DNA from 4 places in the Staphylococcus condimenti genome. Region 2 is predicted to be linked to each of the others. Evidence: riboswitches for the same ligand, from Rfam matches in the RefSeq annotation. Region 2 holds a riboswitch; each other region holds the start of a gene.
The links. Region 2 has a riboswitch for thiamine pyrophosphate ahead of A4G25_RS08765 (3-oxoacyl-ACP reductase). Riboswitches for the same ligand answer to the same signal wherever they lie in the genome.
Positions count from the first base shown of each region.

Region 1 (7,539 bases), 760 kb from region 2:
CCTCATTACTAGCTTCAGGAGTTAAAATCTATCATTATGAAAACGGCTTTTTACATTCTAAAATGATGGTCATTGATGATGAAGTAGCAAGTGTCGGAACAACGAATATGGATCATCGCAGCTTCACGCTTAATTTTGAGGTTAACGCTTTTATTTATGATCAATCTACAGCAATACAGTTGAGTGAACAGTTCAATAAGGATTTAGAAAAAAGTGCCCAATTCACAATTGAAAAATACGAAAACCGTAGTCTTTGGGTAAAATTCAAAGAAGGTATCTCTTATCTCATTTCACCTATTTTGTAAGATTAAAGGAGAATTATCAATTAAATGAATCAATATCAACAGTTAAAAGAAGCAGAAAATTATATGAAAGCTCATCACAGCGAAGATGCAACAGGACATGACATTGAACATGTGATGCGTGTTGTCAAAATGGCGTTATTCATAGCAGAACAAGAAGGTAGTGGAAATCCTTACATCATACAGATGGCAGCCTTGCTGCATGATACAGTAGATTCGAAACTTACAGATGAAAACAAGGCTTATCAAGATTTAAATGCTTTTTTAGATAAAATCGATGTTTCATCTCAAATTAAGAATAAAGTTCTAGAAATTATAGAACATATGAGTTACAGAAGCGGTAAAAACAATGATATTGAAATGTCACGTGAGGGTTATATTGTGAGAGATGCAGATCGTTTAGATGCAATCGGTGCAATTGGTATTGCGCGTACTTTCCAATTTGCTGGTCATTTTAATGAACCTATGTGGGTTGGAGAAATACCTGATAATATTTCAGGCGAATATGACTTAGATGATTATTCTCCCTCAGCAATCAAACATTTTTATGATAAACTTTTTAAATTGAAAGATTTAATGCATACTGAAACAGCACAAGCTATTGCTGAAGAACGCCATCGCTTTATGGAATATTTCGTTGCTCAATTCTTTAAAGAATGGGATTTCACAAATTAAATTGAAAGTTTTTTTGAATTAGTAATGCCCCTATAAAGTTTCACTTTTTAAGTGTCAACTTTATAGGGGCTTATTTTATCAATCATTTTATTATTTTAAGGAATGAGCCATTATGATATCAGTTTGTGTTTCATCGCCCATTTGGAATTTATGTTCTGTAACTTTTTTAAAACCTGAGTGTTTATAAAATTCAATTGCCTTTTTATTTTTTTCCCATACTCCTAACCAAACACTCTTCTTATTTTCGTCAACGGCAAAATTAATTGCAAAATTCATTAGTTTTTTGCCATATCCGTAATTTTGATAATTTTTTAAAATATAAAGTCTTTCTATTTCTAAAGAATCTGATGCAATGTCTTCAGTTTGTGCTGAACCCACATTTAATTTTAAATATCCTACGACCTTATCATTGTCGTATAAAAAGTAAAAATATGAGTTGGGGTGTTCTAATTCTCGTTGTAATTTATCATAGGTAAAAGCTTTATTAAGATAATCTTTCAAATTGTCTGGGTGATTCATTTCTCTAAAAGTATCATCAAATGTTCTAAAACTGATTGTTTGTAATTCTTTAATATCGTCAGTTGTTACTTTAACAATTTTCATTTTTTGCCCCTCCTATAAAATAACCCTTTTCAAATTTATTCCCTATTTCATTGAAAATAAAGAAAATCAGCTGCAACTTTTATATTACAACTGATCCTCTTTACGATCGATTATTTTTTCTTTTTATTTTTCTTAGAAACTACTTTTGTACCTTTAGATTTAGAGTTACCTGCACTGCCATGTTCTTTTTCATAAGCAGCTATCATTGGCGCTACTTCTTCTTTAGCTTTTTTTGAATAATAAGCATTCGCAATATACGTTTGTACAATCAAGAATGCTGCACTCACTGACCAGTATAAACCAAGTGCAGAAGCTGAACTTAGCGCTACCCAAATAATCATGATTGGTGAGATAATCATCATCATATAACTCATTTGTTTTTGTTCAGGAGGCATACTGAATGTTGACACATATGCTTGTAAAAAGTATAAAACACCTGCAATAATTGTTATCCAAATATCAGGTTTTGACAAATTAAACCATAGGAAATGAGAATGCTCAGTAATACCGCCGGGTGATGGGTATTTTAATACAAAGAATAATCCCATAATAATCGGCATTTGAATCAACATCGGCAAGCATCCTAACATGCTTTGCATCGGATTCATGTCATATTTTTTATAAACTTCCATCATTTCTTGGTTAGCAGCCATTTTGTCTTCTTGCGTACGAGCGCGTTGTACTTTTTCTTTAACTGCATCCATTTCTGGCTTTGCAATTACCATTTTCTCACGCATCATATGACTATTTTTATAGTTCGATAACATAAACGGCAATACAATAATACGAATAGCGAGTACCAATACGATAATTGCTAATCCATAATCATTATTAAAACTAGAACCTAGCCAGTGAATTATGTTATCCATATTTTTTACAAATGTATTATAAAAAAAGCCTGTGCGATTCTCTAGTTTTGAGTAATCACAACCAGCAAGAAAAACCATAATCCCTAAAAGCAAAGGTAATAATGCTTTTTTCTTCATTTTTCCACCTCTATTGGTATTATTCACATAAAAATAATTTTACCATAATCCGCGAGAGGTAGAAAACAAAAATATGTGAAACCCTTAACTATTTAAAATATTGTAAGAAATTGTGTACAGTTTCTGTAACATGTGGGCTTTTTGCGATCGCCGAAATAACAGAAACACCATCTGCTGATGTTCTTGCGATGTCTTGCATATTATCTAATGATATTCCACCAATTGCTACGATCGGCATTTCTCCTACTTGTCTACGAAGCGTTTCAATCATTTTTGGACCTACTGGTTCGCTTGCATCATCTTTTGAAGGCGTAGCGAAAATTGGTCCAACACCGATATAATCAACGTATGTTAAATCAGAAGCATTTAATTCTTCTAAATTACCAATACTTAATCCAATGATTTTTCCTTCAAAACGACTTTTAAATTCATCCACCGCTTCATCATCTTGCCCAACATGAATACCGTCTGCATCAATTTCTTCTGCTAAAGCGACATCATCATTAACAATGAAAGGAACATTATAAGATTTACATAGAGCCTGTAATTCTTTTGCAAGATCAACTTTATCCTGTCCGGTTTTTGCGCTATTTCCTTTTTCTCGGAATTGATAAAGCGTGATACCGCCTTCTAAAGCTTCTTTCAAAACTTCTTGAATAGTTCTGCCTTCTGGTATATCTTGGGTCCCGCAAATAAAATAGACATTTAAATCTTTAGATTGAAACACTTATTTCACCTCTTCTAAGTTGCAATTTTCTGCAACTGCATCTGAATCAATACGGTAAAGCGCATCGATAAATTGTGTTAAAAATGTTCCCGGGCCTTTGCTGTCACTAAGTTGTTCCGCACGTTCAGCTGCAATGTTATAAACTGAAACAGCTTCAATCAAAGTTTCAATTGAAGGATGCGTATTTCTGAATAAAAAAGCACCTACAACTGCACCTAATAAGCATCCTGCGCCTGTAATTTTAGCAAGAAAATGAGAACCGTTACTTAATTTTACAACTTTGTCATCTTGAACAATAACGTCTGTTTCTCCAGTTAGTATAATAGCAGTTTGATATTCTTTATATGCTTTTTCTGCAATATCTACAACATCTAAATTATCAGCACTATCTGTACCTTTCATGGTTGCTGTATCATCAATTAATGCTAAAATTTCTGAAGCATTTCCTTTTATCACAGTTGGTTTAATTTTTTTCAAAAAGTATTTACAAAAGTCTTTTCTATATTTTGAAGCACCTACAGCAACAGGATCAAATACTAGGGGTGTTTCGGTTTCGTTAGCTATCTTGGCATTTGCTAGCATCGCATGCTCATGGTGTTTTGTTAAAGTTCCAATGTTAATTAAGACACTGCCAGCTACAGGATAAAAGTCTTCAGCTTCTTGTGGTGCTTCACTCATAGCTGGACTGGCACCTAGGCTTAACAAGCCATTTGCTGTAAAGTTCTTTACTACATCATTGGTATAGCAAATAACAAGCGGGTGTTCAGTTCTAATTTGATCTAAAATATTATTCATCATCTAACCCTACTTTCTTCATATACGCAAAATGATTAACTGGTCCTCTTCCTTGGCCAATTTCAGGAGTATATTTAATGCTTAAAGCAATAAAGTCTTTTGCTTTTTTAACAGCTTCATAAATTGTTTTTCCTTTAGCTAATTCGGCAGTAATCACTGCTGAAAAAGTACAACCTGTCCCGTGTGTATGTTTAGTATCATACCGTTCACTTTCAAATACTTCTAACCCATCTTTTGTAAAGAGATAATCTTTGGCAATATCTTCATCTTCAATATGACCGCCTTTTATGACAACACCTTTACTGCCTATTTCATTAATAAAAATATCTCCTGCTTTTTTGATTGCTTCTTCAGAATCAAGCTTGAATCCAACGATTTCTTCAGCTTCTGGTAAATTCGGAGTTGCAACATCAGCAAGCGGTAATAATATTTCTTGTAAAGCCTGCTTACCTGCATCGTCCATCAATGAATCTCCGCTTTTAGCTAGCATAACTGGATCGATTACATATGGAATTTCTGGATGTTTTTCTAAATAACTTCGAATCAATTCCATCATTTCTTTCGTTGCAATCATTCCTGTTTTAATTGCTTGTGGTAATTCATCATCAAAAACACTATCTAATTGTTCTTTTAACCACGTAATATCTAAATTATGAATATGTTGGACCCCTTTTGTGTTTTGGGCAACAATGCTTGTAATTGCAGCCATTCCATATACTCCGCAAGCATGGAATGATTTCAAATCTGCCATTACACCCGCTCCGCCTGTAGGGTCTGTACCAGCAATTGTTAAAGCTATTTTAGGTTTATTCATACTCTTTCTCCTCCAAATTGCCATTTTTCGCTTGTATAAGCCATATTAAAAAAGTTCAATTCATGTACTGTACTTTGCAAATAATTTTCTCTCACTTCATTTTTTTCAGTTTCAGACATATTTGCTGTTAATTGATTCATTAAATCATCTAGTACTTCAATTAATGGGTCCATTTCTGTGTTATAAAACTCAAACCATTTTGCTAAAATCGAGGACTTATTTAAATTCGGATCTTTCATTGCACGTTTTGCAATAATTGCATAAACATATGGGCATGGTGCCATTGCAGCAATTGCATATGCGGCATTTTCATGCGCATATACATTGTAGTACATATGCTTAATATAATGATCACCACTAGGCGGCCAAACCTTTTTTTGTACAATTTCATTATAGTTTTCACCGATATAATCAGCCATATATTCGTGTGCTTCTACTTCACCATTTACTATAAATTGAATTTGATCAACTAAAAAGCGGACACTTTCTAAATCCGGCATTTTCGGTATTAATAATGCATAAATATTTGCGAACTCTCTTAAGTAAGAAGCATCTGCTCGTAAATATTGGCGTAAAGCTTCTTTTTCAATATCACCTTTTAAAAGTTCTTGGATAAAATGATCTTGATAAATTTCATCAATAATCGGCTGTGCATCTCTCTCTAATGTTTCTGCAAAATTCATTTCAAAATCCTCCAATAAAAAAACTGCAAACCTTCGTAGGAATGCAGTTTAATATTTAGAATCTTTATTCTGAATATACTACTTTCCTACGTTGGTACGAACCAAATCAGGTTATAAGGGTCTAGTCAAACTATCTCAGCCGTCAGGCGCCCCTAGCAGTTTTATAAAGTTTAGTTTTTAATACAATTTAAATGTATCAAACCCCTTAGTGTTATGCAATGTTAAAGGGTTATAAACAAAAAAGCCGAGACAAAAGTCTCGACTGAAGTTTAAATTAATATGCCCAGTGTCCTGCACCATTACCATTATCCCACAAAGTAAGAGCTGCTTGGTCTTGAATATGTTCAGGAGCACTAGCTGGGTTTACGCCTCTCCAACCTGCTGGAGCAACTGCATCCCAAGTAGTTTGTAGGAATTGATATTTACCTGCTGCACCTGAATAAGGGTTAATTGCATGAATATCACCACGAGATTCACGGTATACAATTGCTTGTAATGCTGCTGGAATATTTCCATAGCTACCTGAATTTGATGCTGTATATGATTGTTTTGGTGCAGTATAGCTAGTTGATTGTGTGTTATAGCTATAATTTGTATTATTGTATGATTGTGTATTATAAGTTTGAGTTTGTTGAGCTACTGGAGCTGCTTGTTGTTGAACTGAAACTGCTTTAGAAGTTGATTGAACTGGTTGTTGAACAGTTCCAACTGCTACATAACTCCACTCCCAATATGTACCATTAGATTCGAAATGGAATTCATAACCTTTGTATTCAAAATCAAAATCATATGCACCTGTTTGTACAGGATGTTGATTTAATTCTGCAGGATTATTTAATGCTGTTTCCGCTAATTTAGCTTGTTCTGTTGTATTTAACTCAGCTGCATCCGCATTATGTGATGCCACTCCTGTTGCTAAAAATGCTGCTGCCGCTACTGATGATGTCACTAAAAGTTTCTTCATTTAATAAAAATCCTCCTATAAGGTAATTACATATATGATTTATTCGCTACAACTATAATAGCATTTAGTACAATAACATAGGTTACAATAATATAAATGTTATGTTTCATTCGTTACGTATGTATTACAAAAAAGCGGATTCCATTCTTAAAATAAGAACGGAGTCCGCTTTTTGGATGTAAAACAATTAATTTTAGTTTAATAAATTAAGCTGTTACCCAGTGACCTGCACCAGCGCCGCCATTATATAATTTAACTGCAGCTGCATCTTGTACAGATTCTGGAGCACTTGCTGGTGAAACACCTCTCCATTGAGGATCTACAACTGAATCCCAAGTAGTTTGCAAGAATTGGTATTTACCTGCTGCACCTGAAGATGGGTTAATTGCATGAATATTACCACCTGATTCACGTTGTGCAATTAATTGCAAGTGAGCAGGAATGTTAACAGATGAACCTGATGAAGCTTGAGCAGGTGCACTGTATGATTGTGCTTGTGTATTGTAAGATTTAGTTTGTTGTTGAGCTGGTGCTGATTGTTGTTGTGCTACTGGAGCTGCTTGTTGTGCTGGTGCAGCTTGAGTAGTTGTTGCTTGAGTTGGTTGAACTGATGAGTTAGAAGCTGATGTTGCATTGTAGCTCCAGCTCCAGTTAGAACCATCTGATTCAAAGTGGAATTCGTTACCGTTATATACGAAATCAATATTATAAGCACCTGCTTGTACAGGGTGTTGGTTTAATTCTGAAGGGTTATTAAGAGCTGTTTCAGCTAATTGTTGTTCTGATTGGCTTACTTCTGCTGCGTGAGCGTTATGTGAAGCTGCTCCTGTTGCTAAGAATGCGGCAGTGGCTACTGATGATACTACTAATAATTTTTTCATTTAAAATAAATCCTCCTATAAGGTAAAAAGTTTATATGATTAATTTGCTGTATTCATAATAGCACCAAAAAAGTTATCATAGGTTACAACAATATAAATAGTATGTATC
Region 1 is NZ_CP015114.1:2,536,837-2,544,375, reverse strand. It holds partial or broken gene cls (cardiolipin synthase) at 1-305, shown strand, start outside; gene A4G25_RS12220 (HD domain-containing protein) at 330-977, shown strand; gene A4G25_RS12215 (GNAT family N-acetyltransferase) at 1,068-1,580, opposite strand; gene yidC (membrane protein insertase YidC) at 1,691-2,566, opposite strand; gene thiE (thiamine phosphate synthase) at 2,655-3,293, opposite strand; gene thiM (hydroxyethylthiazole kinase) at 3,294-4,088, opposite strand; gene thiD (bifunctional hydroxymethylpyrimidine kinase/phosphomethylpyrimidine kinase) at 4,081-4,902, opposite strand; gene tenA (thiaminase II) at 4,899-5,585, opposite strand; TPP riboswitch at 5,652-5,749, opposite strand; gene A4G25_RS12185 (transglycosylase family protein) at 5,860-6,549, opposite strand; gene A4G25_RS12180 (transglycosylase family protein) at 6,756-7,430, opposite strand.
Region 1: another riboswitch for thiamine pyrophosphate. It lies ahead of tenA (thiaminase II); the one in region 2 lies ahead of A4G25_RS08765 (3-oxoacyl-ACP reductase).

Region 2 (7,539 bases):
ATTCCATTTTCAAAAGCGCCTGTTCTATGTACAATGCCAAAAGCTCCCCCAACCAAAAAGATATAAAATACAATTTCTCCACCAGTTAATAGCCCTTCTGGTACTGCACGAAATAAATCTAAAAATGATACGCCATGTTGTGCAATTTCATGATAAGAACCAGGTACTACAAGCGTTTGCCCTCCTTTTTCTTCACGCTTATATTCACCGGCAGGAATGATATACGTTAAAATACAGGCTACAGCGATAATCATCATTAATAAGGCATAGGTATGCGGTGTTTTAAACTGAAATTTCTTTTGTTTCGATGATTTTGTCTTCCTCTTTGTTTCTGTTGTCTCTCCCATAAACAAAACCCCTTTTATTTTAGATGTCTGAATTTTCTTATTTTTATAATTATAACCTAATCTTAAAGATTTAGTCGGTAAATATTAAAGAAACAATTTTGTGCATTCATAATAAAAAACAAGCTGTTGATTCACAGCTTGTTTTCATCTCTATTGTTCTTAATATGTACACTTTTCTTGTTGTTATTATAAATAATCGAAGCAATACCTAAACCAATTAAAAATAACATGATCAAGTAAATAGAAGGACTAGCACCAATATAAAAATGAAATAGTAAAAACAAAAGTAAAGCTGCAATAAAGTAAATTGGTATAAATCCTTTTCTCCAAAAAACAGATTGACGCATTTCATTTTCATGTTCCAGTTTTGATTTAGCCATATAATCCCCCTCCTTACATTACTCATCTCACATTGTTAGCTTATCATATTGAATATTCCTTTAAAAAATGAATATAATATTGTATTGCTTTTCTTTTTATCTTATATTTAGAATAAATATAAGAGAGGAATTCATCATGTTATTATTCGGCATCACATTATTAATTCTAATCGTCAATTATTTAATCTTTCGCCTCATCGACAAGGATGTTATAAATCAACGTAATTTACTTATCGGTTATCGTACACCATCATCGTTGAAATCATCAGAAGCATGGACTGTTGCTCAAAAATATTTTCAACAAAATTTCAAACGAATCCACATTATATTCTTAATAATAAGTTTTATATGGATTTGGTTTGATTTAATAACCTCATATAAACAAATATCATTTTGGATACAAGTTCTAGTTTATTTAATAGGCACTGGATTAATTATTGCCCTTACCGAAATCAAACTTTACAACTTCAATCACAAACAAAAAGGCTAGCAACACAGCTAGCCTTTTGTCATATATTCAATTAATGCTTAACTTCTTTCTCGGCATTCGAATGATGATTTGTAGATTCATCTGACGTTCCGCTATTTTCATGCGCTTTTTCTGCTTCCCATTTTGCTTCTTTTTCTTTTTGCTTTGCTTTACGTTTCTTTTCTTCACGTACAGCCATCACAATGAAACCTACTGCCAAGATTGGGAATGACATTCCTAACCAGAACATTCAAATCCCTCCATTCATCTAAAATTATCTGCTAGAATTCCTTTCTATCATAACACTTTCACCATCTTGTTTTCACGCTTAAAATGTTAATAGTGCCCTTTCTTGACACGTCTACAAAATCAAGCTACATTGAAAGTAACAAAATAATACGCACTAGGGGTGTTTTTTAAACTGAGATGAGGATTTCCTCAGACCCTTTGAACCTGATCTAGCTGAAACTAGCGTAGGAAAGTGTGAGATAACCGCAGTATGCACTGGTTTGCTTTTATACAGACCGCAGACTGCTCTCTGCCTACGCTGATTCTAGTAATCATGCGTATTTTTTTATGTTCATTTATAGAAAAAGGGAGCGGATGAATATGGCAAAAACAGTACTCGTAACAGGCGGTGCACGTGGGTTAGGTGAAGTAATCAGCAAAACACTTGCTGAGCAAGGTTTCAATATCATCATTGATTATAACCAAAGTAAAGAAGCTGCTGAACAACTTGCAAAAGAAATTGGAAATGAACAGGCTATTGCATTGCAAGCAGATGTAACTGACCGTAAAGAAGTAGACCAGCTGGTAAAAGAAGGAACTGAGAAGTTCGGCCGTATTGATGCAGTTGTGAACAATGCACTTGTTGGTTTTAAATTTGATCCAACAGCACAAAAAGCCTTTCCTGATATGAGTTGGGAAGACTATCAACAACAAATTGACGGCACATTAAAAGCAGCATTTAATGTGGTTCAAAGTGTTGTTCCTCAATTTATTGAACATCAAAGCGGAAGTATTGTAAGTATTGGTACTAATCTTTATCAGAATCCTGTAGTTCCTTATCATGAATATACAACTGCAAAAGCTGCCTTAATCGGCTTCACGCGCAATATCGCATCTGAATTAGGACAATATGGTATTACAGCAAATGTTGTTTCAGGAGGACTTTTAAAAACAACAGATGCAAGTGCTGTAACTACACCAGAAGTCTTTGACTTAATTGCACAAACTACACCGTTGAAAAAAGTGACAACACCTCAAGATGTTGCCAACATGGTTGCTTATCTAGTATCTGAATCAGCTAAAGGCATTACTGGGCAAAACATTACAGTAGATGGCGGTCTTACAATGAATTAAAAACGTACATTTAAAATTGCATTTTATTCTAAGTAATAAAGCAGTTTTTCAATAGGAAATAAATGATTAGGGAGAGCGTGTTCTCCCTCTTTCTCATTCTTTTAAAATAATTAATCTGAGGTGAATAGTAATGTCCGAGCAAAAAAATAAACAACTGCATATCGGTATTCTAATTTTTGGTTCTGGCCATCACCAAGCAGCATGGCTCATGCCTGATTCAAGCGTAGAACGCATTGGAGATATTACTTACTATCAAGAGTTAGCACAAACTGCAGAACGCGGTTTATTTGATGCTGTCTTTTTTGCTGATAATCAGTCTTTTCCTGCTAAAGACGATACAACAATGCCTGCTTTTTGGTTTGATCCAATTGTCAATTTGACAGCTATTTCACAGGTAACAGAACATGTAGGTTTAGTTTCAACAATCTCAAGTACATTTTCTAATCCCTATACAGCTGCAAGACAATTATTAAGCCTCGACCATATTTCTGGTGGACGTGTTGGTTGGAATTTGGTTACTTCTATGACCGATTTTGAAGCCAAAAATCATGGTATGGCAGAGTTGCCGAATCACGATGAAAGATACGCAATTGCTGATGAATTTGCTGAGGTAATGAATGCTGCATTTGAATCCTGGCATCCAAAAGATTTTAAACATAATCGTGAATCAAATAAGTTGGTCGACTCTGAAAAAATCCAGCCTTTTAACCATAAAGGTGTCAATTTTGCAGTTAAGGGCCCACTTTCAACACCAAGCAGCCCGCAAGGCAAACCTGTCGCAATGCAAGCGGGAGCTTCAAAACAAGGCGTAGCTTTAGCAGTAAAATATGCAGATGCTGTTTATTCTGTTTCATGGAATATTAAGCAAGCAAGAAATTTCAGAAAGCGCATGGATACTGAGATTGCTAAGAAAGGCAACACTGACCGGAGTCTTAAAATTTTTCCGGGTTTAGTAACCTATGTAGGACATACGCACGAAGAAGCTTTAGAAAAGAAAGCAGCTTTGGATGAAAAATTACCAATTGAAACTGCTTTAAAGCAATTAAGTTTCTTCGTTCAACAAGACTGCACTGAGTGGGAACTAGATGAAAAAGTACCAGGTTTACCTCCAGTTGAAGATTTCACTGGACCCGTAGGACGTTATGAAACAGTATTAGAAATTATTAAGGATACGGATCCTACAGTACGTGAATTATTAGGTTACTTGAATGCAGGCGGTGGTCATTTAACATTGATTGGTACACCAGAAGAAATTGTGGATGAAATGGAGCATTGGTTCAATGAAGGCGTAGCAGATGGTTTTAATTTAATGCCACCAACACTTCCTGGTAGTCTTGAAGATTTTGTTGATTTAATTGTGCCGGAGATGCAGAAACGCGGTTTATATCGTAAGGAATATAAAGGTTCTACTTTCAGAGAACATTTAGAAGTATAAAGTGTGCGGAATCCGAGAGGTTCCGCTTTTTTCAATTCAAAACCAAATACTGTAGAAAAAATAGCTTGTCTTAAGACTCGCATAGTGAAAATGCGAATGCCTCGAGACAAGCCATCACTGCAATCACAAATAATAAATCTTACTTTTTTAAGTTCATCTTCTAAATTTGCGAAACATTTTAAACTAACAAGTATTAAATCATTCTCCTACTCACTCTCTTTTTTAAATACATGCTGATACTGAACGTAACCTGAAACATAGTGCTCAATATCATCTATCCTTACACGATAGCCATGATGTTTAATAAAGAATGAACCTAAGATTCTTTTAGGATTTTTAAAATACATCGCAAGTTCCGGGTAGAAATAACCTGTACGCTGATAATCTGCACGTGTATGGATAGTATCGATAAGTTCGTCAACATTAATCAACTTGTCGACTACATCTCCAAATCCTTTTTCGCGTGCCTTTGCGATAATATGATAAGTTGCCATTAACATTTCCATGAAAGTAGGGAATGTTGTGATTCTGTTTTTAATATAATCAAGATAACTTGATACGTTTCGAATACCGAACTCAATATATTTTTGTTCAGGAGCAATTTGAATTAATTCATTCGTACAATAACCGAGCCAATGATCGTGATACTGCCAATATTTGAGATGAATAAATCGTTCAAACATGGCTTTGACTGTTTCAAGCCATTTAGGATTTTTATCGATTTGATACAAACGTAATAAGGCCAAAGCAGCTTCTCCATCATAATAAATCACCCGGAATTTTTCTTTAACCTCTAACGTTGGATAATGCAGCACATGCACAGTTTGAGCAGTTTCTGAATCAATCATCGTCAAGATACCTTCTGCTACTTTCTGTGCAGCTTCTAGATATTTAGGATGCTCCGGTTTAATTTGCAGATATTCACAAACCGCAAAGATGAATGCCGCATTTTGTCCCAACTTAATTTCATTGATATTTTTAGTATCATCAAAAATATGACCTGTACCGTTTTGTTCAAATAGATAGTTATTAATGAGATAATCAATGGCTTTCTCTGCAACTGTTACATCTTCTCCTAGATAATGAAGGCCTTCTATCATGGCATAAGTCGATGATGAATGTCGCAAATTATTGTAAAAACTAATTTTTTTATCAAAATGTGGGAAATAGCCGTAATTAAATTTGCCATCAGCCTGCAGTTCATTTTGCAAATGCTTCGTAGATGTTTCAATCATTTTATCGATTTCTCGGGAAAGATTTGTTACGTTTCTTAAGCCTTTTTCTCGTCCTTCTGCGTCCAATTCAAAGACTCCATTAACTTCAATAAAATAACCTTTAGTGTAGAACTTTGTAATGTTTTTGCCTTCATAATCTTTACGTCTGAATGCATTCATTTGTTTTGTATATTTTTTCAGGTAGTTATTGATATTATCTTCAGACAGGAAAAAAGATTTTTTATCTTTAGCTGGACGTACAAAAGCATTGACATTTATTTCTTCAGCCATAAAAGTAAGATTCCAATTTTTATCCAATGCGATTCCGAAATCCACGTAATTGCGTCTGGTATTTTCCAGTTCTTTTCTAACTTCATCAAAAGATGCTTCTTCAGTACGGTAAACAAAATCTATTTTAACCCATTCAGGAAACCTTCCTGCTTTTTTCTTAAATTGTTCATATTGCTTTATGATATCTCTTTTAATATTCGAAGGGTGTTTCAAAAGTTTGATTGTTGCTTTCATATTAGGATTCCCTAAACTAACAAAAATATAATCTCTGCCTAATAAATTCTTCTCTGCTTTTTGTAAAATTTGTTCAACTTCGTTGGTTATATTCATGAGTTCAATTCCCTTCTTCTATATGTATAAAAAGGGCCGGAACAAAGTCCAGCCCCCTATTTAAAGGATTTTATTCCATTTTATCTTTCTTACGGCGTCCGAATAATAATGCAGAACCTAGTGCTGCAAACAAACCACCGAATAATCCAGCTTGTTTATTATCATTACCCGTATCTGGCAATCCTTTATCACCTGAACCATGATGGCCATTATCTCCATCTGAATCATGGTGAGGTTCTCCTGGATGATCTCCGTCAGCATCCGCATCGACATCTGCGTCGGCATCCGCATCGGCGTCGGCATCAGAGTCAGCGTCGGCGTCAGCATCCGCATCAGAGTCAGCGTCGGCGTCAGCATCCGCATCGACATCTGCGTCGGCATCCGCATCCGCATCGGCGTCGGCATCAGAGTCAGCATCCGCATCAGAGTCAGCGTCAGCATCAGCGTCGGCATCCGCATCTGAATCGGCATCCGCATCTGAATCGGCGTCAGCATCGGCATCGGCATCTGCGTCTGCGTCGGCGTCGGCATCGGCATCCGCGTCGGCATCAGCGTCAGCATCTGCGTCTGCGTCGGCATCCGCGTCTGCGTCGGCATCGGCGTCGGCATCCGCATCAGAGTCAGCATCTGCATCGGCATCGGCATCCGCGTCGGCATCAGCGTCAGCATCTGCGTCTGCGTCGGCATCCGCGTCTGCGTCGGCATCGGCGTCGGCATCCGCATCAGAGTCAGCATCTGCATCGGCGTCGGCATCAGAGTCAGCGTCAGCATCGGCGTCGGCATCAGAGTCAGCGTCAGCATCAGCGTCGGCATCCGCATCTGAATCGGCATCTGCATCCGCATCGGCGTCAGCATCGGCATCGGCATCAGCGTCTGAGTCAGCATCGGCATCTGAGTCAGCATCCGCATCGGCGTCAGCGTCGGCATCTGTATCCTCATCTCCGTCTGCCTCACCTGATCCTTGTTGATAAATATTTTCATTATCCCAACTGAAGTAATAATGACCTTGCCCATCTTCTGTAGCATCTGAAGTCATTTCTGCTCTTGTCTTAATAGTTTCGCGGTTTCCATCTTCAGCTTGGCTGTTTAAAATAATAACATAACGACTTCCATTAGAGGTTAAATCTTTAAAATCTAATGTCAGAACTTCTCCACCATTTTCATCCTTATGATACTGCGGATTGAAGTTATAATTTTCATTGACCCAATCAGTTACATCGACTAAATTCGGATTGTTTTCGTCCACATAAAAACTTGTGTTTAAACGCTCTCCGTTTCTAACTTCATAGATTTTAAAGTTGGTTACATTAGGGTTTAATTGAGCAGAGCTATCAGATGGAGTGTTTTCATTTGGCCAATAGTTGTATAAATCAACTTTAGTATTATAAGCTCGTTTTCCTTCAGGGTTTACATATATTGTTTGTGTATAGTCCCCAGTTGCTTGGTCAGTATACGTGATAAATGAATCAATATTCGATTGCGCAGGTGATTGCGCTACACGGTAATTGATATTAACATTATCAGAAAATGATTCTCCAGCAACAGTTGTTGTGACAGGATAATCACCAGAATTTCTAGCATTTGCTCTATCTGCCCATAAAGGTAAATTAAATTTACCTGTAACATTATCATGAGTATTCACATAATCTGTAAATGTATACGTTAATGAATTATCCTTAGAATTAAAGCTACCTGTCGCGACCTTTTGATC
Region 2 is NZ_CP015114.1:1,774,814-1,782,352, reverse strand. It holds gene A4G25_RS08785 (YfcC family protein) at 1-347, opposite strand, end outside; gene A4G25_RS08780 (hypothetical protein) at 479-694, opposite strand; gene A4G25_RS13390 (SdpI family protein) at 795-1,217, shown strand; gene A4G25_RS08770 (hypothetical protein) at 1,249-1,446, opposite strand; TPP riboswitch at 1,592-1,693, shown strand; gene A4G25_RS08765 (3-oxoacyl-ACP reductase) at 1,806-2,558, shown strand; gene A4G25_RS08760 (LLM class flavin-dependent oxidoreductase) at 2,689-3,993, shown strand; gene A4G25_RS08755 (hypothetical protein) at 4,200-5,828, opposite strand; gene A4G25_RS08750 (fibrinogen-binding adhesin SdrG C-terminal domain-containing protein) at 5,899-7,539, opposite strand, start outside.

Region 3 (7,539 bases), 810 kb from region 2:
TTGAAATTTAATAAATCAGAGGCAAAAGCACATCTTGATAAAGCGAAAAAAGCTTTAGGCAAAGATCAGTTTACATTTACACTGAACACTGAAGATACTCCAAGTTCTAAAATTTCAGCACAATTTATCAAATCACAAATTGAGAAAAATCTGCCAGGAGTAACTGTAAATATCAAACAATTACCGTTTAAACAACGTGTAACTGCAGAATTAACAATGAATTATTCAATGTCTCTATCAGGTTGGGGACCAGACTATCCGGACCCGATGACTTATTTAGATACTATGACAACAGGCAATGCCCAAAATAACACAGGCTGGGGCAGTAAAAAATATGATAATATGTTGAAAGAAGCAAACGGATCATTATTGAAAAAGCCTGATGAACGTATCAATAAACTAAAAGATGCTGAAGAGTTTATGTTAAGTGAGGCGCCAGTAGCACCAATTTATCAACAAGGTGCAGCAAGTCTTCGTAACCCTCAATTGAAAGGTATTGTATATCATGAAATTGGCGGAGAAACTACACTTAAACATGCTTATATCGATAAGAGCATCGATAGAGAAACAGGAAAGAAAAAGAAAGATCAATAAAGTGAGATTTAATGGGAGAAATTCACTTCAAAAAGAAATTTATATAATAATGCACACAGTCTATACGGCTGTGTGTTTTTTTAGAGAGAAAACTATTAAATTGACTTTAAAAACAAATAAATCTAGCATTTAAGAAAAGAAATAGATTGGGGTGGATATAATGTTGCCGATAAGTATTTTAGATCAAACACCAATTAATAAAGGACAAACTGTTACAGAAGCTTTGAATCATACGTTAGAATTAGCACAACTTGCAGATCAGTCAGGTTATACACGTTATTTTCTATCTGAACATCATAATCTTAAAGATGTGGTAGGAACTTCTCCAGAAATATTGATTATGTATTTGCTTGATCATACAAAACAAATGAGGATTGGTTCTGGAGGCGTTATGTTGCAGCACTATCATCCTTTAAAAGTAATTGAACAATTTCATTTAATGGATAAACTATCAGATCAACGTGTGGATTTAGCAGTAGGTAAAGCACCCGGCGGATACCCAAAAGTTGTTGATTTATTACAAGAGGAACTACAAAAACCATTAAAGCATTTTGATGAAAAGTTCTCACTTTTAAACCAGTTGAACACTCAAACATATACTGGTCATAGTGAATATGAAGGAATTCGTACTGCACATCGTGATGAAACAGACGGACCTGTGCCAGTATACTTGTTAGGAACAAGTGAACATTCCGCAATTCAAGCAGCAGAAGCACAAACAGGTATTGTCTATGCATATTTCATCAACTCTGATTTGTCAGAGTTGGAAAAAGCGTTAAAAGCATATAAATCACGTTATCCAAAAGGGCGATTCATCGTATCGATACCTGCTGTGGTTACAGCAGATGGAAATCAAAAGCTACCTTTCAGATTTTCACAAAGACATTATGAATTAACATTTGAAGACGGCAGCAGAATTGTATTAAATACGAAACAACAAGTGGATGAATATCGTAGTGAGTCAGAAAAAAGTTTTGAAGTAGTTGAGAAAAAAATGAAAATTATCAGTGGTAGCAAAGAAGAAGTAATAAATACATTGAATGAGATTAACAGAAGCGGTTTAATTGATGAATGGATGCTGCACATGCCTGTTCAAAGCCATAAATTAAGAATGAATACAGTCAGAGAATTGGCACCAGTGAATTCAAAATAAAAATTGCAACTACTAAAAAAATCGAATGATATTAATTGTATTTCATTTTAGATTTTGACTTGAACATTAAAATAATGAATGTTAATATAAATTTGTAAATTAAATATTCATTGCTAGGGGTGCCGTATAGGCTGAAAGATATATTATCAACCCTTTGAACCTGATCTAGTTAGCACTAGCGTAGGGAAGCGTGTAAACATGATAAGAGAAATTTGAATTCGAAAATATGTATAGTCTGTATTAGGCTAGTCGTTACATAATTTTTTCGAAGTTATAAAAATAGATTCTTTTCTACGCATTCATAAATTAAATGAATGCGTTTTTATTTTTATTATGTGTTTTTCGGCAAATGCGTCTCCTAGCATTGATTTGAGGAGGCTATTTTTAATGAAACAAGATGAAATTGAATTGAAAAAAGGATTCCTAGCAAGTCGCAGAATTTTTAAACAAGGTGAGGAAGATGATATACGTGTTCCTTTTAGAGAAATCGAATTAAGTGATACTGTGACTGAATATGATACACAAGTTAATGAACCTTTTGTGGTTTATGATACTGCAGGTCCATATCATGAAGAAGAATATGAAGTAGATGTACAACGCGGTATTCCAGATATACGTTCAAAGTGGATTCTTTCGCGTGATGATGTTGAAAGTTATGAAGGTCGCAGAGTGCAATCAATCGATAATGGATTTAAAAAAGAAGGTCATAAAAAATTTGTTGAAACACCATTTAAATATCAGCCTAAACGTGCTCAAAATGGTAAGCGAGTTACACAAATGCATTATGCAAGACAGGGTCTAATTACAAAAGAAATGAAATTCGTAGCACTACGTGAAGGTGTTGAACCTGAATACGTTCGTGATGAAATTGCCCGTGGACGTGCTATTATTCCTAATAATGTCAATCATCCTGAGTCAGAACCAATGATTATTGGAAAAAATTTCCAAGTTAAAATCAATGCGAATATCGGAAATTCTGCTGTGTCTTCATCTATTGAAGCAGAGATTGAAAAATTGGTATGGGCAACACATTGGGGTGCAGATACAATCATGGATTTATCTACAGGAAAAAATATTCATGCGACACGAGAATATTTATTAAGAAATTCACCCGTACCTGTCGGTACAGTTCCGATTTATCAGGCTTTAGAAAAAGTGAATGGTGTCGCTGAAGATCTGACTTGGGAAATTTATAGAGATACACTGATTGAACAAGCAGAACAAGGTGTAGATTACTTCACCATTCATGCAGGTGTTTTATTACAGTACGTTCCATTAACAGTTGATCGTTTAACAGGAATTGTTTCGCGTGGAGGTTCTATCATGGCGCAATGGTGCCTTGCACATCATGAAGAAAGTTTTTTATATGAGCATTTCAGTGATATTTGTGAGATCTTGAATCGTTATGATATTGCAGTCTCTTTAGGAGATGGGTTGCGACCAGGTTCTATTTATGACGCGAATGATGAAAGTCAGATTGCTGAATTGAAAACATTAGGAGAATTAACAGACATTGCTTGGGAACATGATGTACAAGTAATGATAGAAGGCCCAGGACATATTCCAATGCATAAAATTAAAGAAAATCAGTATTTAGCTGATTTTTATTGTAAGGAAGCACCGTTTTATACATTAGGACCACTCACAACAGATATTGCACCAGCGTATGACCATATTACTTCAGCAATCGGGGCAGCTCAAATTGCGAGTCATGGTACAGCAATGCTTTGTTACGTTACGCCTAAAGAACATCTTGGATTACCTAATAAAGACGATGTTAGAGAAGGTGTGATTACTTATAAAATTGCAGCGCATGCTGCTGATTTAGCAAAAGGACTTCCTGGTGCAGCAGAACGAGATGATGCAATTAGTAAAGCTCGTTTTGAATTCAGATGGATTGATCAATTTAATCTATCGTTAGATCCTGAACGTGCACGTGAATACCATGATGAGACATTGCCGAAAGAGTCTGCTAAAGTTGCTCATTTCTGCAGTATGTGCGGTCCTAAATTCTGTTCAATGCGCATTTCACATGATTTACGTCAAAATCATTTTGATGAAAAAGAAAGACAAGAAGCGATGAAAGAAAAAGCACATGACTTTATAGAGCAAGGCAGTCGAATTTATCAATAAAAATAAAAGTCCTCTATTAACATTCCGCATTTTCAGCGATTGCTTAATAGAGGACTCTATTATTTAATTTGCAGTTGTTAATGATGAATTACTGCGAGCAGCATTGTTTCAACATATAATATCAGGCTCGTGATAATCCAAAAAGCATCTGAGTTTTGGATAGATCTTAGTGTTTGAGAAGCGGATTTTTCAGTTGTTTTTTTATTACTGAAGTGAAAATGACCGCCATGATATAGATTTTTAATTAAAATACCCGCAAATATTACAAATGATAAAACAAAGTGTAGTTTACGATAGCGTGATAAGCTACGAATAAGTTAAAAAGTAAATATAAGATTAGCGCGATGTATAAAAGAATTCTAAAAGGATGTAATTTCAAGATGTCTCACTCCGATTCTATGTTGTAATTTTATTATACAACGTTTTCATTACTGCATAAATATAAAATTGTGTAATTTAAAAATAATTGTAAGATTAAAAAATGCACCCTAAAAATTCAGGATGCATTTCAGTGTTTAGTATGTTATTTTCTGCGTTTACGTCCTAATCCCATAGCACGTTCCATCTTTTCTAAAGTACGTTCAGAAGCTTTGATAGCTTTGTCGCGTCCAAGATCTAAAATGTCGTCTAATTTTTCAGAGTGATAATAGCTTTCGTAGCGTTCTTGGAAATCAGTAAGGAATTGCTTAACAACTTCTGCTAGATCTCCTTTGAATTTACCGTAACCTTCACCTTCATAACGTGTTTCTAAATCAGCAATAGATTCGTCTGTCAGGCTAGAGTAGATACTTAATAAATTACTGATACCTGGTTTATTATCTTTATCATATTTAATAATTCCATCTGAGTCTGTTACAGCACTTCTGATTTTTTTAGCTGCTGTATTTGGATTATCTAATAAAGAGATGAAGTTTTTAGCATTGTCATCACTTTTACTCATCTTTTTAGTTGGATCTTGCAAGCTCATTACACGTCCGCCTATTTTTGGCATGCGTACTTCTGGCTTGATTAGGATATCGTTATAACGGCTATTAAAACGATCCACTAAATTACGTGTTAATTCTAAATGTTGCTTTTGGTCTTCACCGACAGGAACAATATTTGTATTATATAACACAATATCTGCTGCCATTAATGGTGGGTAAGTCAACAACCCGGCTGGAATACCTTCTGTTTGTTTTTGAGACTTATCTTTAAATTGTGTCATTCTTTCTAATTCACCAACAGAAGAAATTGTCGTTAGCATCCAACCTGCTTGAACATGTGCAGGAACTTCAGATTGAATAAATAATGTAGATTTTTCCGGATCAATACCAGAAGCTAAATAAATTGCTGCTAATTGACGCGTACGTTCGCGTAATTTAAGTCTATCTTGAGGGACTGTAATCGCATGTTGGTCTACGATGCAGAAGAAACAATTATAGTCATCTTGAACTTCGCTGAATTGTTTTAATGCACCGATGTAATTTCCTAAAGTCGGAATTCCGCTTGGTTGGATTCCTGAAAATAGAGTTTCCATTTTTGATGCCCGCTTTCTATGTAGATTATGATATTTATTTCATTATACCAGTATTTTCATTGTTTGTAAGGTGTGTTAAAATATATACATAGACAGTTTTTTACATGTCTCACTGCTTGGATTTTAAAGCAGACTATGAGCAAATTGATCAAATAGTCGATGTGTTTGAAATTTTCTATAAATAATTTCCCGATTCTCATTTAATTTTAATGTAGAGAGGGTATAATTCAGATATAGAGTTAAGAGAAAGAGAAATTTGTAGCGTATAGTCAAGATAAATGATAAGTATACTTAACTTAACATAAACAAGCACTACGTTTAAATTTAGAATGATTTTCTTAACCAATTCATTTAAAATCAATGAATTTAATTCATGATAATAGGAGAGTGAGATGTATGGTAACACTATTCACATCACCAAGCTGCACATCTTGCCGTAAAGCGAAAGCATGGTTACAAGAACATGACATTCCGTATACGGAGCGTAACATTTTTTCAGAACATTTAACAATTGATGAAATTAAACAAATTTTAAAAATGACAGAAGACGGAACAGATGAGATTATCTCAACTCGTTCTAAAACATATCAAAAATTAAACGTCGATATCGACTCTTTACCATTGCAAGAATTATACACAATCATTCAAGATAATCCAGGATTATTACGTCGTCCAATTATCTTAGATGAAAAACGTTTGCAAGTTGGTTATAACGAAGACGAAATTCGTCGTTTCTTACCAAGAAAAGTGCGTACGTTCCAATTACAAGAAGCACAACGAATGGTGGACTTATAAGAAGCAAGTTCTAACTAAATTACCATGTAAGGAGCTGCAGTACAGTTGTGCTGTGGCTTTTTATGATTTTAAAATGCAAACCGTTTTCATAGAGTATTACAGGGTAATATGTTAGTATAATAAGTCAACGGTACGTCACTCTTCATTAGATAACTTATAAACAAATAAATTGTAATTTGCATACCGTTTTAATACAATATGGGTACTATTCTAGGTTGTCGAAAAAGTAGACCATACCTAGACTCTAGGAAGTTTCTCTAAAGTCTAGTTTTGCTATTCATCGACTGTAAGGAGTGAGATGATATGAGAATAGAGCGCGTAGATGACACAACAGTTAAACTTTTCATAACGTATGGTGATATTGAATCAAGAGGCTTCAAAAGAGAAGATTTATGGACAAACCGTCAACGTGGAGAAGAATTCTTCTGGTCAATGATGGAAGAAATCAATGAAGAAGAAGACTTTGTAGTTGAAGGGCCATTATGGATTCAAGTTCATGCTTTTGAAAAAGGCGTGGAAGTTGTCATTTCTAAATCAAAAAATGAAGAAATGATGAATATGGCTGATGACAATATGAATAATGAATTCGATCGACAATTAAATGAATTACTAGAGCAATCATTTGAAGATGATAATGAAGAAAGCGCACAAGCAAATCAACAACAAAGAAAATCACATACTTCTGATCATTCTAAACGTGCACGTCATACAAATGGACGTTTAGTAATTGTAAAATTTGAAGATTTAGAATCAGTAATTGATTATGCTCATCACAGCAACCAACCTACTGACGACTTTGAAGATTTATTATATATGCTGAATAATGAATACTACTATGCTATTCACTTTGATGATAATGTAGGTGAAGAAGTAATTAACGACTTCTATAGTCAATTACTTGAATTTACACAACCAAGCGACAGATCAGAAGTGTACTTGAATGATTACGCTAAAATCATTATGAGCCATAATGTTACAGCTCAAGTTCGTCGTTTCTTTACTGACACTGAAGAAATTTAATTTGATATAGATAAAATCTTTCTATAATATATTGAACTCCTAAAATCGAGTGTGAAAAATTCGGTTTTAGGGGTTTTTTAGTTATAAATAAAACAAATTTCAGATGTGAATTGAAAGTTTAAGGTGCTTTTATTTATTGTTCTATTTTTAGCAGTGAGGATTAATTAAAGATATCAGTAAATTCTAATAAATAAGGTGGGCGTAGTTGTAATGACGTGCAAATTAGCGGGATAAATGAGAAAATTAAGTTATTACTATTTTTAATTATTCAAGGAGGCTTTTTGAATATGGGTCAACAATTGACAAGAGAACAACAAGAACAAAA
Region 3 is NZ_CP015114.1:965,371-972,909, reverse strand. It holds gene A4G25_RS04960 (peptide ABC transporter substrate-binding protein) at 1-594, shown strand, start outside; gene A4G25_RS04955 (MsnO8 family LLM class oxidoreductase) at 755-1,747, shown strand; TPP riboswitch at 1,853-1,951, shown strand; gene thiC (phosphomethylpyrimidine synthase ThiC) at 2,135-3,880, shown strand; gene trpS (tryptophan--tRNA ligase) at 4,404-5,399, opposite strand; gene spxA (transcriptional regulator SpxA) at 5,796-6,194, shown strand; gene mecA (adaptor protein MecA) at 6,498-7,214, shown strand; gene pepF (oligoendopeptidase F) at 7,502-7,539, shown strand, end outside.
Region 3: another riboswitch for thiamine pyrophosphate. It lies ahead of thiC (phosphomethylpyrimidine synthase ThiC); the one in region 2 lies ahead of A4G25_RS08765 (3-oxoacyl-ACP reductase).

Region 4 (7,539 bases), 950 kb from region 2:
TAAATGATCGCGTAATTCAATGCGTCTTGTCGGATAGCGCTCAATTATATGAGGGTCATGTGTTACCATCACAATTGTTTGACCTTGAGCGACACGTTTTTGAAATAAAGATAACAAGTTGAAAGTATTATGACTATCTAAACCAAAAGTCGGTTCATCCAACAAGATAATATCTGCACGTGAACTTAATGCAGTTGCGACACTTAAACGACGCTTTTGTCCCATTGAAAGTTCGAATGGATGGTGGTCGCGCACAGCTTCTAAGTTCAGCATTTTAATAAGTTCCTCAGTTGCATCTTTTGCGTGGTCGCCACTAAAATTAATAAAGATTTCTTCATATACAGAGTTTGTAATGAACTGTAATTCAGGATTTTGATAGACCAAATACATATGCTGAGCAGCTTCTTTAATTTTATTTAAATGCTGACCTTGGTAGGTCATTTTACCGCGATACTTGATCAACTGCATCATAGATTCTAGCAATGTTGTTTTGCCTGAACCGTTTTTTCCGGTAATAGTAATCCATTCTCCAGCCCCGATTTCAAATTCCGGGATTTGAATTAATGATTTTTTACCGCGTATAATTTCACCATTACGGAATTGAAAATCAGGTTGGATTTCAGAATCTGATGGCAAAGTACTTTCAGGTGCATAATCCCAAGCACGAGGATGCCACACACCATATTCAGTTAATAATGCTTCATGTTGATGTAAAATAACTTCAGGTGTATCATCGGCAATAATCTCACCGTGGTAATTCATTAAAATAACACGGTCAATATGTTCCCAAATATGTTCAACTTTGTGTTCAACGATTAAAACAGTTTGGTCATGCCACATTTCTTTAATATGATTCCACAGATCTTCAGTAGCATCCACATCTAACATTGCTGTTGGCTCATCTAAAAAGAGGGTGTGAGCTTTTTGTAAGACTGTTTCAGCAATTGCTAATTTTTGTTTCATTCCGCCACTTAACTTTTGTACAGTTTGCTTTGGTCCCACATCTAAATCAACTGAAGCTAAAGCATCTAAAATTAATTGATCCATTTCTTTGCGGGGGACTTGTCTATTTTCTAATACAAAAGCAAGTTCTTCATAAACTTTCGGCATACAAAATTGAGTATCAGGATCTTGGAAAATAACACCACTATTTAAATCAACTTCTAGTTCATCATACTTCATCGGAAACTCTATTAAATTAGGAACAATCCCACTTAGTACATTGAGTAATGTACTTTTTCCACATCCTGATGGTCCTAATAATAAGACTTTTTGCTTATCCTGTATTTCTATATTTAAGCCATCAAATATTTTGTCAGGCGCATTTGGATATTTGAGTCGTAAATTTTTGGCACGTAACAAGGTGAATTCTCCTTACAAATTATCGTAATCTTTTTGAGAAGCAGGTCTGAATAATTTCGTAACACCTGTCTTATCGAGTGCTTTAACTAAGTAATAAGGGAAGAGACCTGCAAGTACAATACCGCTGATACAACGGAAGAATACATATAAGAACAAGTTCCAACCTGCAACTTCTCCTAAATAACCATAGTAGTAGTCGATAGGGAAAGTCACTAGTGCGGCAGCTAAACCAGCAAGCATTGCGACCATTACTGTACGTGATTTGTAACGGAAAATCGCAAAAATGATTTCACAAGCTATCCCTTGCAATAATCCATAAACCATTGTTGCAATATCAAAGCGTCCCATAACAATTGTTTCACCAGCACCCGCTGCAAATTCAGCAAGTATTGCAATACCAGGTTTAGGGATGATCAAGTAAGCTACGACTGCAGCTGCGAACCACATACCATAAGAGAGTTCTTCAAGGTGTAGTCCAGTGACTTGCATCGCTTTGTAAACTAAATTCCAAATGTTGTAAATAATAGCGAAAACCACTGCAATTAATACAGTTACCAAGATGTCTGAAAGTTTAAGTCCTTTTGACATAAGCAATAATTCCTCCTATAAATAAAAAACACACAAACTTGTCTAGCAAGCTGCGTGAAATAGGCATCGGAACAGACCGGCATAGCCCTTATTAAATTGCCGGCAGACATCCCACACTTTCCTACGCTAGTCTCAGCTAGATCAGGTTCAAAGGGTTTGAAGCAAAACTGCTTCATCTCAGTTACGAAACACCCCTAGTGCTTTCTATATTGATTTATAATAAATGTATGCTTTTTAAACGTGATTGTCAAGGTGCTTTTAGAACGTTAAGGCTTACTATTACAATATCCTTTAGGATTTTTATGAATAAGCATTTTAAGCATTAATTTAGGGTATTAACCGATTGAGAGTAAACTTTAATTCCTATATACTATGTACTACCATAGAATGATTTATTGCATTCACTAAAGACACAACACTTATGTTCCTATATAATAACTATGAGGTGAAAAACATGTCGTATTTTAAGAAGCACGCTGAGATCATTTTTAGTTTGATTATTGGCATTGTTTCACTTTTCATTGGAATCATAATACTTTTGAATTTGTCCTTTATTCATAAGCTTGCTAAGGGGAGCAAGGTTGATATACATATTTATAATGTGTGGGATTTTATCAACGCATTTTTCGGAGAAATTATCCGGATTATGAGTCGGTTTATCGGCCAGTTCCCTATATTCAGTGCCATATTTATCATAGTATTCGGCGTTGCATTATTATGGATTGGTTATTTGTTATTCGTGACAACAAAATATGATTATGACATTTCAATATTCTTCCTAATTGTGGGAATTTTATTCTTTATTATTACAATTATCTTGATGACACAAGTCTATGGCTTTGCGGCAATTATTTTTGTTGTACCATTTATCGTGCATACAGGTTACATTGTCTATAAAGATGATTTGAACCATAATCATAGAAAAGAACACTATTTATGGATAATTTCTGCATATGGAATTAGTTATTTAATAACACAAATTGCATTATATGGCCGTATCGAGAGTCATGAAATTGCGATGATAGATATTTTAAGTGTAAATGCTTTCTTCATCGTAATGTGGATACTAGCCCAAATATCGATTTGGAATTTCCTTTTCCTTAGAAGATCATTACCGCTTACTAAAGCAGAGCTAGGCGAAGAGATGGAGTATTCTCGTACGGATAAAAATGGTGCAATGAGCCAGACGAAAGAACAATTCCGTGAGTTCCAAGAACGTACACAAGAATTTACACATCGAACTCGACGAAGCATCGATTTAGAAAAAATCAGAAATAAACGTGATAAATTCAAAAACACAATCAAGGAAAAAATTGATATACAAGACGATGATATTCCTAACTGGATGAAACGTCCAAAATGGATTAAACCGGGAATTGTTGAACTGATTTGCGGTATTGTTTTATTCTTATTTACCTTATTAGAATTGAATAACAGAAATGCTTTATTTGCCTCAGGTGAATGGGAATTATCCCAAACTTCTTACGTCATTGAATGGATTACTTTATTCTTACTGTTAGTTGTGATTATAATTTATATCATTACAACATTAACGCATTTCTTACGTGGTAAATTTTATTATGTACAAATGTTCATGATCAGTATCTTATTCTTTAAATTGTTGACTGAGTTTGTGAATATCATGATTCACGGGTTGTTATTATCTATTTTTATCACACCAATTTTATTAATTATGCTGGTTGCAGTCATTATTGCGTTTGTAATTCAAATGCGTACTCCTGTAGATAATCAGTAAAATTCAAAGCTGAGGAACGCTAAGTAGTTTCTCAGCTTTTTAAACTTTCTTTTTAGAAAGGAAAGTTATGATACGTTAACATGAAATAAAATACTTATAAAAGGCGGAATTTAATATGAAGACAGCAGTTATTAATAAAGGTAAAGAACAAAAGTATTTAAATCAATATCCTTTAGTAGACGAAGAAGATATATATGAGCATAGCCATTTAGAAGATGGAGATATTTTTCACATTGTTACTGATAATGGACGTTATATCGCAACTGCTTATGTTGGACGTCAACATAAAGGATTAGGTTGGGTATTAAGTTATGACTCAGAGCAAACAATCGATACATCATTTTTTACAGAATTATTCCAAGAAGCATTAGATTACCGTCAATATTTCTTTAATATAGATGGCACAAATGCATTTCGTCTTTTTAATGCAGAAGGAGATGGAATCGGCGGATTAACTATAGATAATTATAATGGTCACTTACTTGTTCAATGGTATTCAAAAGGTATTTATGCATTTAGAAATATTGTACTTAATGCGGTTCAAGATGTCTTTCCATATACTTCAATCTTTGAAAAAACACGATTTAAAGATGATGCTGTTGAAAGTGGATACGTAACTGGTGAAGCTCCAGAATTTCCAATTATCATTGAAGAAAACTTTACATTTTATAATGTTGATTTAGACGACGGTCCAATGACGGGCATTTTCTTAGACCAAAAAGAAGTACGTAAAAAACTACGTGATGTTTATGCACCTGATCATCATGTATTGAATCTTTTCAGTTATACTGGAGCATTTTCAGTTATTGCAGCTGAAACCGCAGCGGATACTACAAGTGTTGATTTAGCAAACCGTTCAAGAAGTTTGACAGAAGAGAATTTCGGGGTAAATGGTATTGACCCGAAAACACAATTTATTTATGTAATGGATACTTTTGATTTCTATCATTATGCTGCAAGACATAATCGTGTATACGACACAATTGTGATTGATCCCCCAAGTTTTGCACGTAATAAGAAGAAGGTATTTACAGTACAAAAAGATTATCATAAGTTGATTGAAGAAGCATTACCGATTTTGAATGAAGACGGTGTATTAATTTTAAGTACAAATTCAAGTGCACTTTCTTCTAAAGCATTCAAAAATATGATTAAAAAAACATTGAATGATGCGAATGTAGATTTTGAAATTGAAGAGGTAATGGGATTGCCAAAAGACTTCAAAACTAATCCGCATTATAAACCTTCTAAGTATCTAAAAGTGGTATTCGTTCGGGTATCAAGTAAAGAAGAAATTATATAATGGAGGTTGAAAGAAAATGGGAATTAAAGATAAATTGATTAAAAATACAAGTGATAAATTAGGCAATAAAGTGATGGATTTAGAGCCGGTTACAGGGAAATCAGCTTTACCAGTCAATGACAGTGATTTAGAGCGCAGACGTGCAAGAGCAGAAGAACTTGTGCGCAAGAAGTCACTTTGGTCTTCTGCAGCGAGTGTCGTTCCAATTCCTGGGCTTGATTTCGGTGTAGATTTAAAATTGATGAAAGACATTATTGAAGATATCAATAAAATTTACGGTTTAGATCATAAACAAGTGAGTCATATGAGTGATGACTTGAAAGAGCGTATTTTAGTAGCCGCATCTATTCAAGGTAGCCAATTTATCGGGCGTACAGTATCCAAAGCTATTTTAAAAGTCGCAATTAAAGATGTTGCTAAGCGTACTGCTGCTAAGCAAACAAAATGGTTCCCATTAGTGGGTCAAGCTATTTCTGCGTCAATCAGTTATTACTTTATGAAAAAATTAGGAGATGAACACATCCAGAAATGTGAAAACGTTGCCAAAAAATTATTGGCAACTCCAACGGGTGAATAATTGTTAATTTTTTCACAAATTAGAAAAAAATCTTACGGTCTCAAGGAATTAACAAATTGAATTTAGATGCATATTTTGGTAAAGTTAATGTGTAATAATGTAAAGGTGAATTATCACTAATTTATTGATGCGAAGGAGAAAGATTATTATGGAACAACAATCATACACTATCATCGACGAAACAGGTATTCACGCTCGTCCAGCAACAATGCTTGTACAAACAGCTTCAAAATTTGATTCAGATATTCAATTAGAATACAACGGCAAAAAAGTCAACTTGAAATCTATTATGGGTGTTATGAGTTTAGGTGTCGGCAAAGATGCAGAAATTACTATCTATGCTGACGGTAGCGACGAAGCAGATGCTATCCAAGCTATCACTGAAGTGTTATCTAAAGAAGGATTAACTGAATAATATGGCTAAACAAATCAAAGGCATTGCAGCATCTGATGGTGTTGCAATTGCAAAAGCCTATCTGTTAGTTGAACCTGACCTATCATTTGATAATGAATCAGTGGCAGATACGGATGCTGAAGTCGCTAAATTTAATGGCGCACTTAATAAATCTAAAGTTGAATTGACTAAAATCAGAAATAATGCCGAAAAACAATTGGGTGCGGATAAAGCAGCTATTTTCGATGCACATTTATTAGTTCTTGAAGATCCTGAACTTATCCAACCAATTGAAGATAAGATTAAAAACGAAAATGTTAATGCTGCACAAGCTTTAACAGACGTTTCTAATCAATTTATCACAATTTTTGAATCAATGGACAATGAGTATATGGCAGAACGTGCGGCTGATATCCGTGATGTTTCGAAACGTGTATTAGCACATATCTTAGGTGTTGAATTACCAAATCCGAGTATCATTGATGAAAGCGTAGTCATTATTGGTAATGACTTAACACCATCTGATACTGCACAATTGAATAAAGAATATGTGCAAGGATTCGTAACAAACATCGGAGGCAGAACATCTCATTCAGCAATTATGAGTCGTTCTTTAGAAATTCCAGCAGTAGTAGGTACTAAATCTATTACTGAAGAAGTTGAGGCTGGAGATACTGTTATTGTTGATGGTATGACTGGTGACGTACTTATTAATCCAAGTGATGAGGTAATTGCAGAATATCAAGAAAAACGTGAAAACTTCTTTAAAGATAAGCAAGAATTGCAAAAATTACGTGATGCTGATTCAGTAACTGCTGATGGTCATCATGTTGAACTTGCAGCAAATATCGGTACACCTAATGACTTGCCTGGTGTTATTGAAAATGGTGCAGAAGGTATTGGTTTATATAGAACTGAATTCTTATACATGGGCAGAGACCAAATGCCTACTGAAGAAGAACAGTTTGAAGCATATAAAGCAGTATTAGAAGCAATGAAAGGTAAACGTGTAGTTGTTCGTACTTTAGATATCGGCGGCGACAAAGAATTACCTTATCTTGACTTGCCAGAAGAAATGAATCCATTCTTAGGTTACCGTGCAATTCGTTTATGCTTGGCTCAACCTGAAATATTCCGACCACAATTACGTGCGTTATTGCGTGCCTCTGTGTTCGGTAAGTTGAACATTATGTTCCCTATGGTTGCTACAATTCAAGAATTCCGTGATGCTAAAGCTATACTTGAAGAAGAACGTGCTAATCTTAAAAAAGAAGGCTATGAAGTAGCAGATGATATTGAATTAGGAATAATGGTAGAAATTCCTTCAACTGCAGCACTTGCTGATGTATTTGCTAAAGAAGTAGACTTCTTCAGTATTGGTACAAATGATTTAATTCAGTATACAATGGCTGCTGACCGTATGTCAGAACGCGTTTCTTATTTATACCAACCATACAATCCAGCAATTTTGCGTTTGGTTAAGCAAGTTATCGAAGCTTCACATGCAGAAGGTAAATGGACAGGTATGTGTGGTGAAATGGCTGGGGATCAAACAGCAA
Region 4 is NZ_CP015114.1:823,896-831,434, reverse strand. It holds gene A4G25_RS04200 (ABC transporter ATP-binding protein) at 1-1,362, opposite strand, end outside; gene A4G25_RS04195 (ECF transporter S component) at 1,375-1,950, opposite strand; TPP riboswitch at 2,052-2,156, opposite strand; gene auxA (lipoteichoic acid stability factor AuxA) at 2,405-3,706, shown strand; gene A4G25_RS04185 (class I SAM-dependent rRNA methyltransferase) at 3,822-5,009, shown strand; gene A4G25_RS04180 (hypothetical protein) at 5,026-5,586, shown strand; gene A4G25_RS04175 (phosphocarrier protein HPr) at 5,735-6,001, shown strand; gene ptsP (phosphoenolpyruvate--protein phosphotransferase) at 6,003-7,539, shown strand, end outside.
Region 4: another riboswitch for thiamine pyrophosphate. It lies ahead of A4G25_RS04195 (ECF transporter S component); the one in region 2 lies ahead of A4G25_RS08765 (3-oxoacyl-ACP reductase).